DNA from 3 places in the Solidesulfovibrio sp. C21 genome. Region 2 is predicted to be linked to each of the others. Evidence: predicted binding sites of a transcription regulator. Region 2 holds the regulator's gene; each other region holds the start of a gene.
The links. Region 2 encodes sigma-54, which starts transcription at its own class of promoters, with help from an activator protein. Its sites were predicted from a motif close to CTGGCACGGNNNNTGCTT; they were not measured.
Positions count from the first base shown of each region.

Region 1: the regulator sigma-54 is predicted to act here: its motif matches at 4,155-4,172, upstream of ACMZ6R_RS07000 (motility associated factor glycosyltransferase family protein).
Region 3: the regulator sigma-54 is predicted to act here: its motif matches at 4,714-4,731, upstream of gabT (4-aminobutyrate--2-oxoglutarate transaminase).

Region 1 covers NZ_JBLODY010000015.1:28,061-34,695, forward strand. The annotation lists gene clpB (ATP-dependent chaperone ClpB) at 1-78, shown strand, start outside; gene thiM (hydroxyethylthiazole kinase) at 450-1,250, shown strand; gene thiE (thiamine phosphate synthase) at 1,247-1,891, shown strand; gene ACMZ6R_RS07000 (motility associated factor glycosyltransferase family protein) at 2,354-4,123, opposite strand; gene ACMZ6R_RS07005 (cysteine synthase) at 4,246-6,549, shown strand; gene ACMZ6R_RS07010 (hypothetical protein) at 6,550-6,635, opposite strand, start outside.
Region 2 covers NZ_JBLODY010000013.1:22,110-28,744, reverse strand. The annotation lists gene rapZ (RNase adapter RapZ) at 170-1,057, opposite strand; gene ACMZ6R_RS06430 (PTS sugar transporter subunit IIA) at 1,138-1,590, opposite strand; gene hpf (ribosome hibernation-promoting factor, HPF/YfiA family) at 1,591-2,139, opposite strand; gene rpoN (RNA polymerase factor sigma-54) at 2,189-3,625, opposite strand; gene ACMZ6R_RS06415 (KdsC family phosphatase) at 3,743-4,285, opposite strand; gene ACMZ6R_RS06410 (CTP synthase) at 4,482-6,116, opposite strand; gene ACMZ6R_RS06405 (phosphoribosylformylglycinamidine synthase subunit PurQ) at 6,298-6,635, shown strand, end outside.
Region 3 covers NZ_JBLODY010000004.1:58,097-64,731, forward strand. The annotation lists gene ACMZ6R_RS02370 (HlyD family secretion protein) at 1-646, shown strand, start outside; gene ACMZ6R_RS02375 (NAD-dependent succinate-semialdehyde dehydrogenase) at 895-2,349, opposite strand; gene ACMZ6R_RS02380 (sigma 54-interacting transcriptional regulator) at 2,679-4,382, shown strand; gene gabT (4-aminobutyrate--2-oxoglutarate transaminase) at 4,808-6,133, shown strand; gene ACMZ6R_RS02390 (ABC transporter substrate-binding protein) at 6,176-6,635, shown strand, end outside.

The DNA of each region.
Region 1 (6,635 bases), on a different contig from region 2:
GCCCTTATCGGCGGCCAGGTGTCCGACGGTCAGACCGTGACCGTCGACGCCCGCGACGGTGAACTGGTGTTTGTATAAATGTAAAGTGAAGAAGGGGAAGAGGATGCGAGAGGGGAAACCCTTTGAAAAGGGCAGTAGCCCCTCTCGCGCTCTCCCTTCCTTAACTTTTCAATAGGGATGTTTTTTTGTCCTCTATCCGTGTTGCCGAGGATGGAGGTTTTTCTTTTTGACAGGAACCGAAGGCAATGGATTTGTCGTCCCAGTCGGCCAAGGGGCTGGGAGGGCCCGGGCGAGAATGCTCCCAGTATGGATCGCGTGGCCAAGGCCGGGGGGCAGGATGCGGGGACGCGAAGGCGTATTCTTCAAATATGCGCCGCGCGTGGCCCCGCATCCTGCCCCCCGGCCAACCAATCAGGATTTTTGAACAGCCGCATGAGGATGTACCTTCTATGAACCTTGCTTCGGCCACCTTTGCCGATCTGACCCGCATCCGCGAAACCCAGCCGCTGGTCGTCAACATCACCAACAACGTCGTCACCAACACCACGGCCAATACGCTCCTCGCCCTTGGCGCGTCGCCGGCCATGACCCACCATCCGGCCGACGCCGCCCAGCTCGCCGCCGTGGCCGGGGCGCTGGTGTGCAACATGGGCACTCCCGGCGAGGAGAACGTGGCCGCCATGCTGGCCGCCTCCGATGCAGCCCGGCAGGCCGGCGCGCCCGTGGCCTTCGATCCCGTGGCCGCCGGGGCCACGCCCTGGCGGCGCGAGGTGGCCCGCCGCATGCTCGAGGCCGGGCCGGTGAGCGCCATCCGGGGCAATGCCTCGGAAATTTTGGCCTTGGCCGGTGGGTCGGCCGCCTCCCGGGGCGTGGACAGCATGTACGCCAGCCTGGACGCGGCCGAGGCCGCCGCCGTACTGGCCCGAAAATGCGGTTGCGTGGTCTGCGTCAGCGGGGAACTCGACGTGGTGACCGACGGCCAAAGCAGCGTCACCCTGGCCGGGGGCCATGCGCTCATGCCCCGGGTAACGGGGCTTGGCTGCACGGCCACGGCCTTTGTCGGGGCTTTTCTGGCCGTCAACCGGGACGCCCTTGCCGCAACCGTCCACGCCATGGCCGTGATGGCCGCCGCCGGGGGGCTCGCCGCCGCCGGAGCGGCCGGACCGGGCAGCTTTTTCGTCCGCTTCCTCGATATCCTCTACACCCTGACCGAGGCCGACCTCGCCGTTGGGGCGCGGGTGCTGCCGTGAGCCGGCGCACCTTCGATCTCGGGGTCTATCTGGTCACGGATCGGCCGGCGCTTATGGGCCGCGAACTGCTCGACGTGGTGGGGCGGGCCGTGGCCGGCGGCGCGACCATGGTGCAGTTGCGGGAAAAGACCGCCGCCACGCGGGAGTTCGTGGAGCTGGCCCGGGCCGTGCTTGGCCTTACCCGGCCGCGCGGCGTGCCGCTCATAATTAACGATCGGGTGGATGTGGCGCTGGCCGCAGGGGCCGATGGCGTGCATGTGGGGCAGGACGACATGCATCCGGCCGATGTCCGGGCGCTTTTGGGGGCAAAGGCCATCATCGGGCTGTCGGTGACGGGCGAGGCCGAGGCCCGCGCAGCCCGGGGCATGCCTATGGATTATCTCGGGGCTGGGCCGGTCTTCGCCACGGCCACCAAAAAGGATGCCGGCGCCCCGCAAGGGATTCCCGGGCTGGCCGCCATGCTCGCCCTGTCCGAAGTGCCGGTGGTGGCCATCGGCGCGATCAAGGAAGCCAATGCCCGGGAGGTCATGGAGACGGGCGTGGCGGGCGTGGCCGTGGTTTCCGCGATTTGTTCGGCTCCCGATCCGCATGACGCCGCCACGCAGCTGCGCCGCATCGTGGAAGCCGGGAGGACGCGCTGATTCTTTGTTTTATTTTTCGCTGTTGGATGCATTGGTCGGCCGGCGAGGGGCGGGGCAGCCGCGCGCGGCGCATATTTGAAGAATACGCCTTCGCGTCCGCCCCGCCCCTCGCCGGCCCTGGCCACACGGCCCATGTGCGGAAACATGCTGTGGCACAACGAGGAAAGTCGTGCCGCTGGACAGGGGGGCTCCCCATCGGTCCCAAAGAGTTCCGTCCCGCCGCTGGTCGCGAGCCCATCTCAGGGCTCATACGAATCGATCTGGAATCGATCCCGCTTTCCTGGTCCAAGCTCAGAGAAAAAAACACCGGGCCGCACGCGTCCGGCCCTGCTCGCTTCTCGATCCCCTTTCCTCGTTACTCTGTGCCCCGTTGAAAGTTTTTGAAGGGGGTCCAGGGGGAAACTTTTTTCAAAAAGTTTCCCCTTGGCCGCCGGAGGCCTCCCCCATCTTTTTCCCACGTCGCTACGCCGCCCAGGAATCGGACGGGCCGAGGCGTGCGTCGATTTCCCGGATTTTCGTCACCACGCGGCGGCGGATGGCCTTGAAGGCTGTCAATTCCTTGGCGCCATAGCTTTTGTGGGTCTGGATGAGCCCGGCCATGTCCATGATCTCGTTGTAGAGATACGGCATGTAAAGCGGATCGTGGCGCAGGAAGAACTGTATCTGGGAGAGCAGTTCCTTGATCTCCGCCTGATGCTTGTCCGCTTTGCGCATGAGCTTTTCCAGGCGGCGCGAGGCGTTTTTCAGGGACGTGGCCCAGGACTCGGCCTTGGGCGAAAAGACCGGCTTGGCCCGGGGCCGGGCCGCCCTGGCCAGGGCTCCCAGGAAGACTTCCCGGGCGGCGTTGGCGTTTGGCAGGATGTCGACCCGCTCCAGGTCCTCGGGGCCGATGTTGATCGCGCCCTTGATGACCACGCCGCCGCCGTAGATGTTGTAAAACGACGCGCCCGTGGCCGCGATGTCCTTTTCGATGTCCCGCTTGGCGGCCAGGAACCCGTGGTGGGTGTAGATGTCCCCGCCCTTGATGTCCTTGAGCCGGACGTCGTGCCGCGGGGAAAAGGTGTAGTTGCCGCCCGCGCTGTGGTGGCCCGGGGCATGGGTCGAGCCTCCCTTCCAGGCCAGGTCCTGTCCGACCAGGAAGAAGCGGTCGGCCCCGGCCCAGGTGAGGAAGCGTTCCAGGGTCACGCCCACGTTGCCGCCGGCGTCGAGCACCAGCTCCTGGTCCTTGAGCACGAAAGTGGCGATGCCGCCCTGGGTCCACAGCGGGATTTTCGGGCCGGGATAGCGGTCGAGTACGGCCGGTTGCATCTTGGTGGAATAGATGAGCGGGATGTCGGCGGCGAAATTGTTGTCCTGGAGGTTGTCCAGGCAGCGGTTCATGCTGTCGTTGAAATCGAGACCCAGGCACAGGTCCGGCGCAAGGCCCAGGCGTTCGAGGACGGGCAGGGTTTGCAGCGCCGCGACGAAAAGGGCCTTGTCGCGGTGGCGTAAAAGAGCCGGCACGAAGCGCGGCAGCGACGGTCCCGCGCCGAGCACCACCGTGGGCACGCCCCGGGCCATGCCGGCCATGCGCGAAAGGCTCCCGTCCTGCATGGCCCGCGAGTAGTTGCGCAGTTCGTTGCCGACCATGGTTTCCTGTTTGTGGCGCAGCGTGGTCAGTTCCACGGACAGGCTTTCGAGCTTGGCCCGCACCAGCGCCGAGGCCTGGGCGTACTCCGGGCCGATCTGGGCGCTCGGCAGGTCGCTTCGCAGGTTGATGCGGGCGAAAAGGAAACTGACGTCGAGGGCGGTGAGCGCCTTTTCCACCAGCTTCGGGTCCGGCGGCAGAAAGGCCAGCTTGCCGGCGGCCAGAAACGGCCGGTAGTCGGTCTGGCCCAGGCAGGCCACCAGCATTTCCGGCCGGGGTTCGACCACCAGCACCTTGTGGGAGCGGGGCGTGCCGGTCAGCACGTGGTTGAGCCCGTAGCCGAGCGCCGTGCCGATGATCACCGTGGCCCCGCCCTCGGCCTTGTCCTTGGGCCGCCAGTCCCGGTACAGCATGGCCGGATGCATGGCCGCAAACAGGCTGCGGTCTTCTCCGATGCGCCAGTCGACGATGCCGTGCTGGTTTGTGAAAATGCGCGGGATGATGGTTTCCGGGGCCGGGGCGTTTTGGGCCAGCCACTCGGCCACCGGGGCCTTGGCCTCGGCCAGGGCGGTGAGATTGTCGGCAAGAAAGATGTTGATGCGCATGACGTCGTCCTTGGATGGAATGCCGTAAGCGAAGCAATAATCCTGCCACTCTTGCCGGTTGGCCGTTTTTTGCCTACCACGTTGCCAGCCGGACAGGTCCGGTTCCAATCCATGAGGCAGCCATGATCCACGACAATGTTCTTTCCTTGGTGGGCAAGACTCCGCTTGTGCGCATGACGCGCCTTTGTTTAAACCCGGCTGTGACGCTTGCGGCCAAGGTGGAGATGCGTAATCCCGGCGGCTCGATCAAGGACCGGGTGGGCCTGGCCATGATCGAGGCGGCCGAACGTTCGGGGGACTTGAGACCCGGGCGCACGCTCATCGAGGCCACCTCGGGCAACACCGGCATCGGCCTGGCCATGGTCTGTGCTGTAAAAGGTTATAAACTCAAACTCCTCATGCCGGCTTCGGCCTCGGAGGAGCGCAAGCGCATCCTGCGCGCCTACGGCGCGGAAATCGTGCTCACCCCGGGCAATCTGGGGACGGACGGGGCCATCGAGGAAGCCTACAGGCTCGTCCGCGAGGAGCCGGAAACCTACGTCCTCATGGACCAGTTCAACAATCCGGCCAGCATCGAGGCGCATTACAATTCGACGGCAGTGGAGATTTTCGAGGAAACCGGGGGCGCGGTCACCCATGTCGTGGTGGCGCTCGGCACCTCGGGCACGGCCATGGGGCTGGTCAAAAAACTGAAGGAACTGAAGCCCTCCGTCAAAGTCGTGGCGGTCGAGCCCCATCCCGGCCACAAGATCCAAGGGCTCAAGAACATGCAGGAGTCCTACCCGCCGGGGATTTTCGACAAGCACGCCCTGGACGCCATCGTGCCGGTGGAGGATGAGGACGCCTTTGCCATGGCCCGGCGGCTGGCCCGGGACGAAGGCCTGCTTGTGGGCATGAGCGGCGGGGCGGCCATGGCCGTTGCCGTGGACCTGTCCGGCAGGCTCGACTCGGGACTGGTGGTTGCCATCCTGCCCGACGGCGGCGAGCGCTATCTTTCCACCACGCTTTTCGCCTCGCCCGAGAAAAAGGGGGTGGCGCTTTCCGGCGCGGGCGCGGCCGAGCCGGTCTATCTCGATCCGGCCGGGGCCACACCCGGGCTTTTCACGTTCGGTCCGCCCCTGGCCTCGCCCGGCGACCTGGACGCCTGGCGGCGGGTGGTGACGCTCGACGTTTTGCGCCGGACCCTGGCCCGGGGCGGCGGTCGGCCTGTCTTGGCTGTGGGCCTGGCCGACCTGGAGGACCGGTGCCTCGACGCGTCGCGCGCGGCCGGCGTCAAATGCCGTGAATTCGCGGTTAAGGCCCGGGAACAGGTGGCGGCCCGCGCCGCTGCCCTCGGCGTGGCCGACGCCCGTTTCCCCCTGGCCGGCGAGGCCCTCGACGAGGCCCTGGCCATGACGCGAAAGCTTTTGAGCAAGGGCCTTGCCTACGAGAAACTGCGCAGCGTCTATTTCGACGTGGCCCGCGACAAGGCCTACGGCGGACTGCTCGGCACGGACATGACCAAGCTGGCGCTTGGCAAGACCGTGGACCTGCTGGCCTATGCCAAGGACAATCCCCAGGATTTTACGCTGCTCAAACGCGTGAGTCTCAAGGACCTCAAGGCCGGCGACGCCTTGTCCACGCCTTGGGGCAATGTGCGGCCGAGTTGGTTTCTCCAGATGGCGGCGGCGGCGGTCAAGGCGCTTCCCGCCGTGACCGTTGTGCTGACCGACGAAGACAAGACCTTTCCGCATCTGGAAAATCTGCGGGCCATCTGGTCGGTCGGGGCGGGTTTTTCCCCGGCGGCCTGGCTGGTCGGCGGGCGGGTGGCCGGCCGGGAGGGCGAGGAAGCCGGTACGGCCGATCTGGCCGATTTGCTGGCCCTTGGCGTCCATCCCCTGGCCGTTCGGGCCTGGCTGCTTTCGGTCGGCTACCGCAAGCCGCTTTGCGCCGTGCCGGAATCGCTTCGGATGTGGGAGAAAAACCGCAACCGGGTGCAGGAGCTGGCCGCCAATCTCGGGCTGGTCGCGGGCAGCCAGGGCAAGGCCTCGGACGCGGTCGTGACCGAAGCCGAGAAACTGACCCAGTCCCTGGATGCGGCCGTGGCCGACGATCTGGCCGTATTCCAGTTCTGGCCCCAGCTGTTCGCTTTTTGCCGGTTCGCCAACGGGCTCATTGCCGCCGGGTCCCTGACCCCGGCCGATGCCGCGCGCCTGGGCGGTGCGTTGAGTGCGGCCGACGGCGTGCTGGGGCTGCTCGATCCCGCCTGCCTGCCCGTCGCCCCGCGCCAGTGGCCCGAACCGGTGGCGGGGCTGGTCGCGTCCCGGGAACAGGCGCGCCGGGACAAGGATTTCACCAGGGCCGACGCCATTCGGGCGGATATCGAGTGCCTCGGCTACCGGGTCGAGGACGCGCTTGGCGGCGTGCGGCTTTTCCCAAGGAGCTGATCAACGGGGCAGGGGCACGGCCACGAGCAGCACCTGCTTGTCGCCGAAGCGCTTTTCGGCGAATTCCCGGCCCAGGGCGGCCATGC
Region 2 (6,635 bases):
CGCGGCGGAGTAATCCAGCCCAGTGCCGCGACGCGTCCTGCTGCCGCAGTGACCCACCAACAAGACGGGAGCATGCCCCCGCTGGCCGACACGATAGCCGCAACCGCGGCCCGGCACATCGGCTTCTTCCGGTTTGCCGGCGTCCGCGGCCTTGCCGCCGCGCGCCGGATCAACCGCGTTCGATATGCCGATGCTCAAGAGAAAGATTGTATCCAGCCTTGGACAAGGTGTCAAAGACAGACTCGGCCACGGCCACGGAACGGTGCCGCCCCCCGGTGCAGCCGAAGGCGATGGTCAGGCGGTAACGCCCTTCCCTGGCGTACAGCGGCAGGAGGTAGAGCAGGAAAGCGGTCAGCCGGGCGAGAAATTCCCGACCCGGATCCTCGGCCAGGACATAGTCGCGCACGGGCGCGTCCTTCCCGGTTTTTTCCCGCAACGCCTTGTCGAAATAGGGATTGGGCAAAAAACGCAGGTCAAAGACCATGTCCGCCTCGGATGGCGGCCCGTACTTGAAGCCAAAGCTCATGACGTGGACCTTGAGCATGCCGGTGGAGACCCGGATGGAGGCCCATTTTTCCTGGAGCTTGCGACGCAGGTCATGGATGGAAAAATCGGTGGTGTCGAGCACCATGTCGGCCGAGTCCCGAAGCGGGGTCATGCGCGTGCGTTCTTCGAGCACAGCCTGCTCCAGGCCCCGCGATTCGCTTTCCAGAGGATGCGGCCGGCGTGTGGTGGCGTAGCGGCGGATGATTTCCTGGGTGTCGGCCTCGAGGAAAATGATCTGCAAGGCCGCCGCCGCGCCTTTGACCTGGGCCAGCGTCGCCCCCCAGTCGGTGTCCATGTCGGCTTGGCGCACATCCATGCCGAGCGCCAGCCCTTTGTAACGCTGGCCGCCCTTCACTTCGAAAAGGCCGATGAGTTTGGGCACGAGACTGACGGGCAACCCGTCCACACAAAAAAAACCCAGGTCCTCGAAGACCCGCAAGGCGGTGGACTTGCCGGACCCTGAAAGTCCGGTCAGGATGACGATGGTCAGTTCCGCAGGCGTGTCTTCCATGGCGCATGGCCCCCCGGCCCCGATAGGACACACTCCCCGCGCGCCGGCCGGCGCGCGGGGAGGTGACGTTTCGTGTTGCTTCAGGCGGCGGCCGTGAGCACCTGCCACAAGGCGGCGTCGTTTTCGGCGCTCATGAAGGCGTGCCGGAAGGATTCGTCGGACAAGAGCCGGGAGATGTGGGCCAGGATGCGCAGGTGCAGGCCCGCCACGTGCTCCGGGGCAAGGACGAGAAAGAAGATGCGGCAGGGCTTGAAATCCAGCGCATCGAAGTTGACGCCCTTGAGGCTGCGGCCGACGACAATGACGATCTGCTCGAGGTTCTCCATCTTGCCATGGGGAATGGCGACGCCGTCGCCGATCCCCGTGGTGCCGAGGTTTTCCCGGTCAAGCAGCACTTGGCGCGCCCGGGCATCGTCGAAATCGGGCCATCTGGCCTTCATCGGGGCGATCAGTTCGGCCAGCACGTCGGGTTTGGACTCGGACACAAGTTCCCCGATGACGAAATCGGGTTGGAGATAATCCTCAAGACGCATTTATGCTCCCGTTCCAGGATCAATGAGGCCGAAGTCGCCGTTGCGCAGACGGTAGATGACATTGGGCCGGTCGGTTTCGGAGTTGATAAACACCATGAACTCGTATTTGAGGCTTTCAAGCTGCATGGCCGCCTCTTCCACGGCCATGGGCTTGGGCTCGTAGTCGTCGGTCTGGACGATGGTGGGCGTCCGCGCCCCGGCGGCATCCTCGCTTATGCTGATGACCTGGGTATGGACGACCTCGGCCTTCTGGCGGCGGCGGTCCTTTTGCTTCTCGCGGAATTTCTTGGCCTGCGCCTCGACTTTGTCAAGGATCATGTCGATGGTGGAATACATGTCCTCGGAGGCTTCGTGGGCCGAGATGTGCATGTTGTCGGCCAGGAAGATGACGTCGGCCATCTGGCGGTTTTTTTCCACGGCCAAATTGACCTGCAACTCCGAGGCGTCGGTGGCGACGGTATATTTGGCGAGCTTCTCAAAACGCTTGCGGGCGTAGTCGCGCAAATGATCCGATGGCTCGAAGTTCTTGAAATTAAAAGTAATGTTCATATAGTCCTCCGGGTGGCATGGTATTGAGCCGGGGTCCCGGCCCGAAGCATCAGAAAATTTCCTTGCGCTTGGACGAGGATTCGATGCCCATGGCCGTGCGATATTTGGCCACGGTACGGCGGGCGATGTTGATTTGCAGCTCTTCCTTGAGCATGTCGGCAATGGCCTCGTCACTGATGGGTTTCTTGGCGTTCTCACCGGCGATGATGCGCTTGATCATGGCCTTGACCGACTCCGACCCTACCGTCCCACCGTCGTCGAGGTCCAGGGAACTGTTGAAAAAAAACTTCAGTTCGTAAATACCGTGGGGCGTGGCCACGTATTTGTTGGACGTGATGCGGCTGACCGTGGATTCGTGCATGCTGATGTCGTCGGCCACGTCTTTCAAGATCAGCGGCCGCAGCCGCGTCACGCCGTGCTCGAAAAATTCCCGCTGAAACTTGAGTATGCTCTCCAGGACCTTGTAGAGCGTGCGCTGGCGCTGATAAAGGCTTTTCATCAGCCACATGGCCGAGCGCATCTTGTCTTGCAGGTAATCCTTGTCCTTGTCCGCCTTCGGCTTGAGCCCATCCATGTAGGTCATGTTGACGTTGAGCCGGGGCATGCCCTCTTCGTTTAACAGTATGACGAAGTCGTCGCCGTACTTGTAGACAAAGGCGTCGGGGCTCACATAGATGGGGTCGCCCGAACCATAACTGGCTCCGGGCATGGGATTGAGCGTCTGGATCAGCTCCAGGTATTCCTTGAGCTTCTCCATGGTGATGTGAAATTTTTTGGCCAGCGGCTTGTAGCGCTTTTTTTCCAGATCCTCGAGGTGGTCGCGCACGAGCTCGATAAGGATGGTGTCCTCGTAGCCGAAGACCTCGATCTGGGTCAGCAGGCATTCGCTGGGGGTGCGGGCGGCCACGCCCACCGGATCGAAGCGCTGGAGGCGGTGCAGCACTTCCTCCACCGCCTCGACGCTCGTGGCGGTCATCTGGGCCAGCTCCTCGATCGAGGCGCAGAGATAGCCCGAGGAGCTGAGGCTGCCGACGATGGTCTCGCCGATCTCGAGTTGCTTTGGCGTAAAATTGGACAGGCGCATCTGCCAGCCGATATGCCCTTCCAGGGAGGGCTTGGAGGCAAGCCTTGCGTCGAAGGCCATGCCCTCCTCGGGGATCTCGGATTCGCGGGACTGGGCCTGCCGGCCGGTGCTGGCGAAATCGCCAAGGTAGTCGTCCCACTCGGCGTTTTTAAGCAGCTCCTTTTCCATGGCCACTTCGCTGCTGTCGCCGCTTGGACCGAGGTTGTCCTCGGCCATCGTGGATTCGGGCTGCCGATCTTCGTCTATGGATTCCTCGAGAAGGGGATTTTCCAGGAGTTCCTGCTGCACGCTCTCCAGGAGCTCCAGCCGGGACAACTGCAGGAGCTTGATGGCTTGCTGCAGTTGGGGAGTCATCACCAACTGCTGGGACAATTTGAGCTGCTGTCGCAGTTCCAGGGCCATGTCTACCGCCGTACGCGCTTTTTTATGGGTTTTCGTGTCGGCGGTGTCCGGCGCGTGTCCGGCCTCCGCCCAACAAAAAACATGCCACAATCAAAGGATTGTGGCAATCCGCCCGGCTTACCGTTCCCGCAGGAACCAGTCGTACGCGGCCGCAAGCCGCCCGGAAGCGTTCAGGATAAACCGGATGGCCTCGCGCACCGCCCCCTGCCCGCCGTCCCGGGTCGTCACCCAAAGGGCCAGGTCCGAAATTTCCGGTTGGGCGTCGGCCACGGCCATGGGCAGGCCAACAAGCCCCATGGGGCCGGCATCCACCCAGTCGTCGCCGAGGTAGGCCGTTTGCCCCGGGGTAATGCCGGTACGCTCCCATATGGCGCGCAGGATCGGCACCTTGCGGTAATGGCCAGGATGGTATTCGGCGATGCCGAGTTCTTTTATGCGGGCGGCCACAGCCGGGCTGTCCAGGCCGCTTATGACCGCCACGGCGATGCCGGCGATCTGGGCCGCCTTGATGCCGAGCCCGTCCTGGGCATGAAACCGCTTGGCGATCTCCCCCCGGCCGTCGACGTAGAGCCCGCCGTCGGTCAGAACCCCGTCCACATCCAGCACGAGCAGGGCGATATCCCCGGCCCTGGCCGCAGCAAGCGTGGCGTCGTGCGTCACGGCGCGCCTCCTTTAGTTTTCCGGCGCAAGGCCGCGCCCAAACGCCTCGAACCGGCCCCAAAAGCTTGAAAGCAAGCAATACCCCTGGCTGCCCGCGAGGTGGGGCTCCGGAATCCCTATTGAAAGTTTTTGAAGAGGGGTCCGGGGGGAAACTTTTTCCAAAAAGTTTCCCCCCGGCCGCCGGCGGCGTAACTTCCTACGCCCCCTGCTGGCGCTTGGCAGCCATCACGAACTCCCGAAAGAGCGGATGGGGCTTCATGGGGCTGCTTTTGAATTCCGGATGGAACTGGCAGCCGAGGAACCAGGGATGCTCGGGCAGCTCCACCATTTCCACGAGTTCCCCGTCCGGGGACAGGCCGCTTAAAACCATCCCGCCCTCCTCGAACGCGGCGGCGTAAGCCTTGTTAAACTCGTAGCGATGCCGGTGGCGCTCGGAAATCTCCCCGGCGCCGTAGGCCTCGGCGGCCTTGGTGTCGGGCTTGACCACGCAGGGATAGGCGCCCAGGCGCATGGTGCCGCCCTTGTCACAGGAGGGATCGCGGCGCTCGATCTTTTTGGTGCGGAAGTCGAACCATTCCCGCATGAGGTAGATGACCGGATCGGCCGTGGTCAGGTCGAATTCCTCGGAATTGGCGCAGGTCAGCCCGAGCACGTGGCGGGCGTATTCGATGACCGCGCACTGCATACCGAGACAGATGCCGAAAAAGGGGATGTCATGGACGCGCGCGTATTCGATGGCCGCGATCTTGCCTTCGACCCCGCGCGAGCCGAACCCGCCCGGGACCAGGATGCCGTCGATGCCTTTGAAATACCCGGCCGCGTTTTCCCGGGTGACGTCCTCGGAATTGACGTACACGAAACGAATCGACACGCCGGCGAGGCCACCCGCGTGCACCAGCGCCTCGTGCAGACTCTTGTAGGCTTCCTTCAGGTCCACATACTTGCCCACGATGGCGATGGACACCGTGCCGGCGGGATTGTCGAGGCGGTCGACCATGGAGTGCCAGGCCGTCAGATCGGCGTTTTTGGCCGGCAGACGCAGCAGGATGGCAATTTTCTGGTCCACGCCCTCGCCGTAGAGCCGCAGCGGCAATTCATAAATGTTTTTCACGTCCACGGCCGTGAACACGGCGTCGGCGTCCACGTCGCAAAAAAGCGCGATCTTTTCTTTGAGGTCCCGTGTCAGGTCCACTTCGCTGCGGCAGATGATGATGTCGGGCTGGATGCCGATGGAGCGCAGTTCCTTGACGCTGTGCTGGGTGGGCTTGGTTTTCACCTCGCCGGCCACGCGCAAATACGGCACGAGCGTCAGATGGATATAAAGGACGTTTTCCCGGCCGAGGTCCATGCGCAGCTGGCGGATGGCCTCCAGAAACGGCTGCCCCTCGATGTCGCCCACCGTGCCGCCGATTTCGATGATGGCCACGTCTTCGTCGCCGGCGACGCCGAGGATGGCCCGCTTGATCTCGTCGGTGATGTGCGGGATCACCTGCACCGTGCCGCCTAGATAGTCGCCCCGGCGCTCCTTCTGGATGACGCTGAAATAGACCCGGCCCGAGGTGTAGTTGTTGTTCTGGCTCATGGGCACGCCGAGAAAGCGCTCGTAATGCCCGAGGTCGAGGTCGGTTTCGGCCCCGTCGTCGGTGACGTACACCTCGCCGTGCTGGAAGGGGTTCATGGTGCCGGGATCGACGTTGATGTAGGGATCGAGCTTTTGGATGGTGACCTTAAGCCCCCGGGCCTGGAGCAGCGCGCCGATGGAGGCGGCGGCCAGCCCTTTGCCCAGGGAGGACAGCACCCCCCCCGTAACGAAAATAAATTTGGTCTTCATTGCTGATGCCGTCCTTGATGTGTGCTGTTTGGGCCGCGCCGGCGGACCCGGCGGCCCGCGCCGAAACATTCCGGCGCCCTCTGGCGGGTCCGGTTGACGCGGTCGGGGCGGCCCCTTATGTTCAGCCGCGCAAAGTAAGCCTTCGGGCGCAATTTTTCAAGGAACCCCCTGGAGGACCCCTATGGCGCAGGTGCGCACCCTCGTGATCACCGGCTACGGCACCAACTGCGAAGTGGAATCGGCTCATGCCGCGCGCATGGCCGGTTCCGACGTCACGGACATCGTTTTCTTCTCCGACATCATCGCCGGCCGGACGCGAATCGACGCGTATAATTTCCTGATTTTTCCAGGCGGGTTTCTCGACGGCGACGATCTGGGCGCAGCCCAAGCCGCCGCAGTGCGTTGGAAACACGCCCAAACCGCGGCCGGCGAATCGCTTCTTGGACAATTAAAAACTTTTTTCGAGGCCGGCGGACTCATCCTCGGCATCTGCAACGGATTTCAGCTGCTGGTCAAGCT
Region 3 (6,635 bases), on a different contig from region 2:
GGACAACGGCACCATTGCCAGGCGGGATTACGATCTGAGCCAGGAAAGCGCCATCACCGCCCAGGCGGCCCTGAATCAGGCCGAAACCCAACTCGACAAGGCGGGCGCGGCCAAGCTCCAGGCCAGCGCGGAACTGGCGCAGGCCAAGGCGGCCCTGGGCGCGCCGGGCGAAAACAATCCGCATTTGCGAGAGGCGGTCGCCCAGTGGGAGCAGGCCAAGCTGAATTTCGAATTCACCAAGGTCAGGGCTCCGGTTGACGGGTACGTCACCAATCTGAACCTGCGCCTGGGAAGCCAGGCCGTGGCGAACCAACCGCTTCTGGCGTTGGTCGACGCGGGAAGCTTCTGGGTCGCCGGCTATTTCCGGGAAACCGTCATCAACAACATTCGAAAAGGCGACAAGGCCGTGGTGACGCTCATGTCCTACCCGGAAACGCCGCTTACCGGCGTGGTGGAAAGCATTGGCCAGGGCATCACCCAGGAGGACGGTTCGAGCGGGCAGGATCTTCTGCCCACCATCAGCCCGACATTCGAGTGGATTCGGCTTGCGCAGCGCGTGCCGGTACGGGTGCATATCACGAAAAAACCGCAGGAAGTGGCGCTTCGGGTCGGCACGACCGCATCGGTTCTCGTGCTGACGAAATAAGCCGTTTTTCCCCGCGATCACGCGGACCGCGCAGGAGAAGGCAGGGTTGCGCCACGTTGGCGCAACCCTTTTTTGTGCCGATGAAACCGAGGTCCTGCGGCGACGCAAGGGGCCTGCTTCCTGGGACTGACCGCAGGCAGGATACGCTATTATCCTATTGATAAAAAAGAAAAAAGTTTAGGAAAGGGAGAGCGCGAGAGGGGAGAACCCTTTTCAAAGGGTTTCCCCTCTCGCATCTCTTTTCCCTCTTACCCAAGACAGGTGCAGACGTATTTGATTTCCAGGTACTCGTCGATGCCGTACTTGGAGCCTTCGCGGCCGATGCCGGACTGTTTGACGCCGCCGAAGGGGGCGACTTCGTTGGAGACCAGTCCGGTGTTGTGGCCGACGAGGCCGTATTCCAGGCCCTCGGCCACGCGCCAGACCCGGCCGGCGTTTTCCGTGTAGAAGTAGGCGGCCAGGCCATACTCGGTGTCGTTGGCCGCGGCGATGACTTCCTCTTCGGTCTCGAAGCGGAAAAGCGGGGCCAGGGGGCCGAAGGTCTCCTCGCGGGCCACGCGCATCTCGCGCGTCACGCCGGTCAGGATGGTGGGCTCGAAAAAGCTGCCGCCGAGGGCATGGCGCTTGCCGCCAAGAACCACTTTCGCGCCCTTGGAGACGGCGTCGGCGATGTGGCTTTCCACCTTTTCCACAGCCTTGGCGTCGATCATGGGGCCGATCTGGACGCCCGGCGCGTCGCCCCGGCCGATGGGCATGGCGGCCACGGCGTCGGCGAGCTTTTTCGCGAAGGCGTCGTAGACCCCGGACTGGACGTAGAGCCGGTTGGCGCACACGCAGGTCTGGCCGGCATTGCGGTATTTCGAGGCGATGGCCCCGGCCACGGCGGCGTCGAGGTCGGCGTCGTCGAAGACGATGAAGGGGGCGTTGCCGCCAAGCTCCAGGGAGATGCGCTTGATGGTCGGGGCGCACTGGGCCATGAGCAGGCGGCCGACCTCGGTGGAGCCGGTGAAAGACAGCTTGCGCACGGTGTCGCTGGCCGTCAGCACGGCGCCGATGGCGCGCGAGGAGCCGGTGACGACCTGGAACACGCCGGCCGGAACGCCGGCTTGCTGGGCCAGCTCGGCCAGGGCCAGGGCGGTGAAGGGCGTCTGGGCGGCCGGGCGCACGATCATGGAGCAGCCGGCGGCCAGCGCCGGTCCGGCCTTTCTCGTGATCATGGCGGCCGGGAAATTCCAGGGCGTGATGGCGGCGGTGACGCCGACGGGCTGCTTCAGCACGAGCAGCCGCTTGTCGGCCGTGGGCGCGGGGATCACGTCGCCGTAGACGCGGCGGGCTTCCTCGGCGAACCACTTGATAAATGACGCCGCGTACATGATCTCGCCCTTGGCCTCGGCCAAGGGCTTCCCCTGTTCGGTGGTGAGGATGGTCGCCAGATCGTCGGCGGCCTCCAGAATCAGACCGTACCATTTTTCCAGGACCGCCGCGCGCTGCGTCGCGGCCAGGGCCGCCCAGGGCCGAAAGGCCGCACTCGCCGCCGCGATGACGCCCTCGATTTCCTTTTCGGAGAGCTTGGGCACACGGCCGACCAAGGACCCGTCGGCGGGGTTGGTCACTTCCATGGTTTCGCCGCTGGCCGCCGCGACCCATTGGCCGTTTACAAGGCAGGCTTCGCGGAAAAGTTGCGGATTGGAAAGCTGCAACATGATCTTCCCCCTGTTGGTGCGTTGACGCGTTTGACGCCCGAGTTCGCCGTGCGCGGAGATACGACTGCTGCCATGAAAATAAATAAAACAAATAGGATAGAACTTCATTTCGCGTGTCGGGCAGCGCGCGCGGCAGGCCCGGGGGGCCATTGGGTCCAGGCGTATAAGCCCGGACACGGCCGGCGCGCAAGGGTCGCTTCGTCTTTTTCGTTCGTTGGAAAAGGTTCTGGCGGGCAGGTCGCGGTTGCCTCCAAAGGCGCTTGTGTGCCAGTTTGCGGCAGGGACGCCGGCCGATTGCCGCGCCCCGAAAAAAATTTCGCGGACCTCCCATGCCAGCCCCCTTTACTGACGCCGACATCCTGCGTGCGCTGACCGGCGCCCTGCTCGCCGTGGACGCCGACGGCCGGGTGGTCATGGCCAATCCGGCGGCGAGAAACCTGCTTGGGCCGGAGACGGCCGCCCCGGGCGTCGCCTTGCCCCTGGTGCGGCCCGACCTGTGGCAGGCGGCGGCCGGCTGCCTGGCCAGCGGGCAGGGGGCCTGCGCCACCTTCGCCGTGGCCGGCAACGTGCGCACGGCCCGCATCGTGCCCATCACCGGCGCGGACGGCCGCGTCGCTGGCGCGTCGATCCTGTGCGGCGACGCCCAAGGGGGCTGCGGCCCGGTGGTGGACGACCAGCTGCGTTCCGTGCTCGATTCGGTCTCCGACGGCATCTGGATCTGTACGGGCGATGGCGTGATCCTGGAGATCAACGCCGCCTCGGAGCGCCTCAATTCCGTCGCGGCCGCCGCGTACATCGGCAAGGACGTGGCCTGTATCGTGGCCGACGGCATGGTGGACCGCTCGGCCACGGTCGAGGTCATGGCCACCAAGAAGCAGGCCAGCATGATCCAGCACATCACCCGCACGGGCAAGCAACTGCTGGTCACGGCCTCGCCCGTGTTCGACGCCGACGGCCATGTGTCGCTGGTGGTGGTCAACGAACGCGACGTGACCGAGCTTAATAACCTGCGCCAGGGCTTGCAGCACGCCCGCAAGGTGGAGGAGCGCTACCGCAGCGAGCTGGCCGAGCTTTCGCTCTACGAGCTGTCCCAGAAAGATATCGTGGCCCGCAGTCCGCAAATGCAGCGTACCCTGCGCACGCTTTTGAAACTCGCCCAGATGGACGTGACGCGCATCCTGCTTCTTGGCGAATCCGGCACGGGCAAGGGACTGCTCGCCAAATTCCTGCACCAGGTCAGCCCCCGGGCCAAGAAGCCCTTTATCCAGATCAACTGCCCGGCGGTGCCGGAAAACCTCTTCGAGGCGGAGATCTTCGGCTACGAGCGGGGGGCCTTCACCGGGGCGCGGGAAAGCGGCAAGGCGGGGCTGATCGAGCTGGCCATGGGCGGCACGCTTTTTCTCGACGAGGTGGGCGACATTCCGCTCTCGGTCCAGGCCAAGCTGCTCAAGTATCTCGACGATCACGAGCTGCGCCGCCTTGGCGGGGCCGAGTCCCGGGTGGTGGAATGCCGGGTGGTGGCGGCCACCAACTGCGACATGGAGTCCCTGGTGGAGCGGCGGCTTTTCCGCAAGGACCTCTACTATCGGCTCAACACCTTCGTGGTGCGCATCCTGCCCCTGCGCGAGCGCCGCGAGGACATCTTCGGCCTGGCCGAATTCTACCTGGCCCAGCAAAACGTCCGGCACGGCAAGGCCAAGCGCCTTTCGGCCAAGGCCATGCGGCTGCTTGAGGCCCACGATTTTCCGGGCAACGTGCGCGAACTGGTGAGCCTGATCCAGAAGGCCTTCGTCATGAGCGAGGACGACGACCTCACCGACGCCCTGGAGGAGGCGCTCGCCGGAGATGCCGGGGAGGGCGGGGCGGACGCCGCGCCGCGCAGTCTGGCCGAGTCCACGGACCAGACGAACCTGCGCCGTTTGCGCGAGGCCATGGCCGCCTGCCGCACCACGCGGGAAATGGCCGCCTATCTTGGCGTGAGCCAGGCCACCGTGGTACGCAAACTCAAACGGTACGCCCTGAATCGGGATTGATTCACTTCTGAATCAGAGCCCTCCCGCTGCCGCGCCTCCGGCGGGATGCCTCCCTCGATCGTGCAGAAGGCGTCTTTCCACAACCATCCCGCTACGTTTGCCGTTTTCGCTGCACTCCGGCCCGCTGGTCGGTGTCTGGTGTTTTCCGGTCGTCCTTTCGGTATGGCCGGGGGGCGGGTTTCTTTTGATTTATAATTGAATCAAGGGTAACTTCCTATTATGTAATTATTTTAACAAATTTGACGATTCATTAATGAATCAAGCGTAAGGCCTGAAAGGGGTGGCTGTTTTACAACACACTAAAATTAAATAGCTTTTTAAAAATACTCGGCTGGCGTGTTTTTTGCTCCAGAAACGAGTTGACGTTTAGGTCTTCATGGCAGACCGGCGATTTTGCCCCCAACCGTCAACTTCGAGGATGCTCCGTGAACACCACTGACAAGGCGAGCCAACTGCAAGCGTTGCGTGAACGTTATGTCCCCAAGGGCCATCCCAACGGCACGCCCTTCTTCGTCGAATCCGCCCAGGGCGCCTTGCTGCGCGATGTCGCCGGCCGCGAATTCATCGATTTCGTCGGCGGCATCGGCGTGCTCAACGTCGGCCACTGCCACCCGCGCGTCGTGGCCGCCATCAAGGACCAGGCGGACAAGTACCTCCACACCTGCTCCATGATCACCATGTACGAGCCGTACGTGGAGCTGGCCCGCCGGGTGTGCGAGGCCGCCGCCGGCGAGAGCCCGAAAAAAGCCCTTTTTGTCAATAGCGGTTCCGAAGCCGTGGAAAACACGGTTAAAATCGCCCGCTGCCACACCGGCCGCCCCGGCGCGGTGTCCATGAAGAACGCCTTCCACGGCCGCACGCTTCTGGCCATGAGCCTCACCAGCAAGGTCAAGCCCTACAAGTACGCCTTCGGCCCCATGGCCTCGGAAGTCTACCAGTACCCGTACTACGCCTACTGCTACCGCTGCCCGCTGGGGCTTTCCTATCCCGACTGCGGCGTGGCCTGCGCCGACAAGATGCGCGAATTTTTCATCGGCACCGCCGCCGCCGAACAGATCGCCTGCATCATCGCCGAACCGGTCCAGGGCGAGGGCGGCTTCGTCGTGCCGCCGGCGGAATTCTTCGTGAAGCTTCGGGCCATCTGCGACGAGTTCGGCATCGTGTTCGTGGCCGACGAGGTCCAGTCCGGCTTCGGCCGCACCTCCAAGCTTTTTGCCATGGAGCACTTCGGCGTGGAGCCCGACCTCATGAGCGTGGCCAAGAGCATGGGCGGCGGTCTACCGCTGGCCGGCGTCATCGGCAAGGCGGACATCATGGATTCCGTCCATGTCGGCGGCATCGGCGGCACCTACGGCGGCAACCCGCTGGCCTGCCGGGCCGGCCTCGCCGTCATGGACGCCTTCGAGCAGGACGACCTGCTGGGCGCGGCCGTGCGCCTGGGCGACACGCTCAAAGCCCGGTTCGAGGCCTGGAAGGACGAATTCCCCGTCATCGGCGACGCCCGGGGCCTTGGGGCCATGCGCGCCCTGGAGTTCGTCTCCGACCGGGCGACCAAGGCGCCCTGTCCCGAAGCGGCCAAGGGCGTGGTCAAGTACTGCCAGGACAATGGCTTGCTCGTGCTTTCCTGCGGCAACTTCGGCAACTGCATCCGCGTGCTCATGCCGCTGGTCATCACCGACGAGCAGCTCGCACGCGGCCTGGACATCATGGAACGCGGCATCCGCGAGGTTTCCAAGAACCTCGGCAAATAGACGAGGCCCGACCGACAGCAACCGTCAACCAAGGGGTATTGCATGAAATCGCAGGGTAAACGATCGCTGGTAGCGTGCTGCCTGGCCGCGGCGCTGGGGCTTTTCCTGGCCGCATCGCCGGCCGCCGCCGCCGACAAGGTGATCAAGATCGGCAACGTCGAGCCCCTGTCCGGCCCGTCGGCCTCGGTCGGCGTCCAGGGCAAGCAGGCCCGGGAAATGGCCGTCGAGGAAATAAACGCCGCCGGCGGCATCAAGTCCTTAGGCGGGGCCAAGCTCGACCTCATCTATGCCGACAGCAAGTCCGACCCCACGGTTGGCGTCACCGAGACCGAACGGCTCATCAACACCGAGAAGGTCAACATCCTGACCGGCTGCTGGAACTCCGCCGTCACCTATCCGGCCACCCAGGTTGCCGAGCGTTACGGCATCCCCTTTGTCGTGCCCGTGGCCGTGCGCGACACCATCACCGAGCGCGGCTTCAAGAACATCTTCCGCGTGGCCG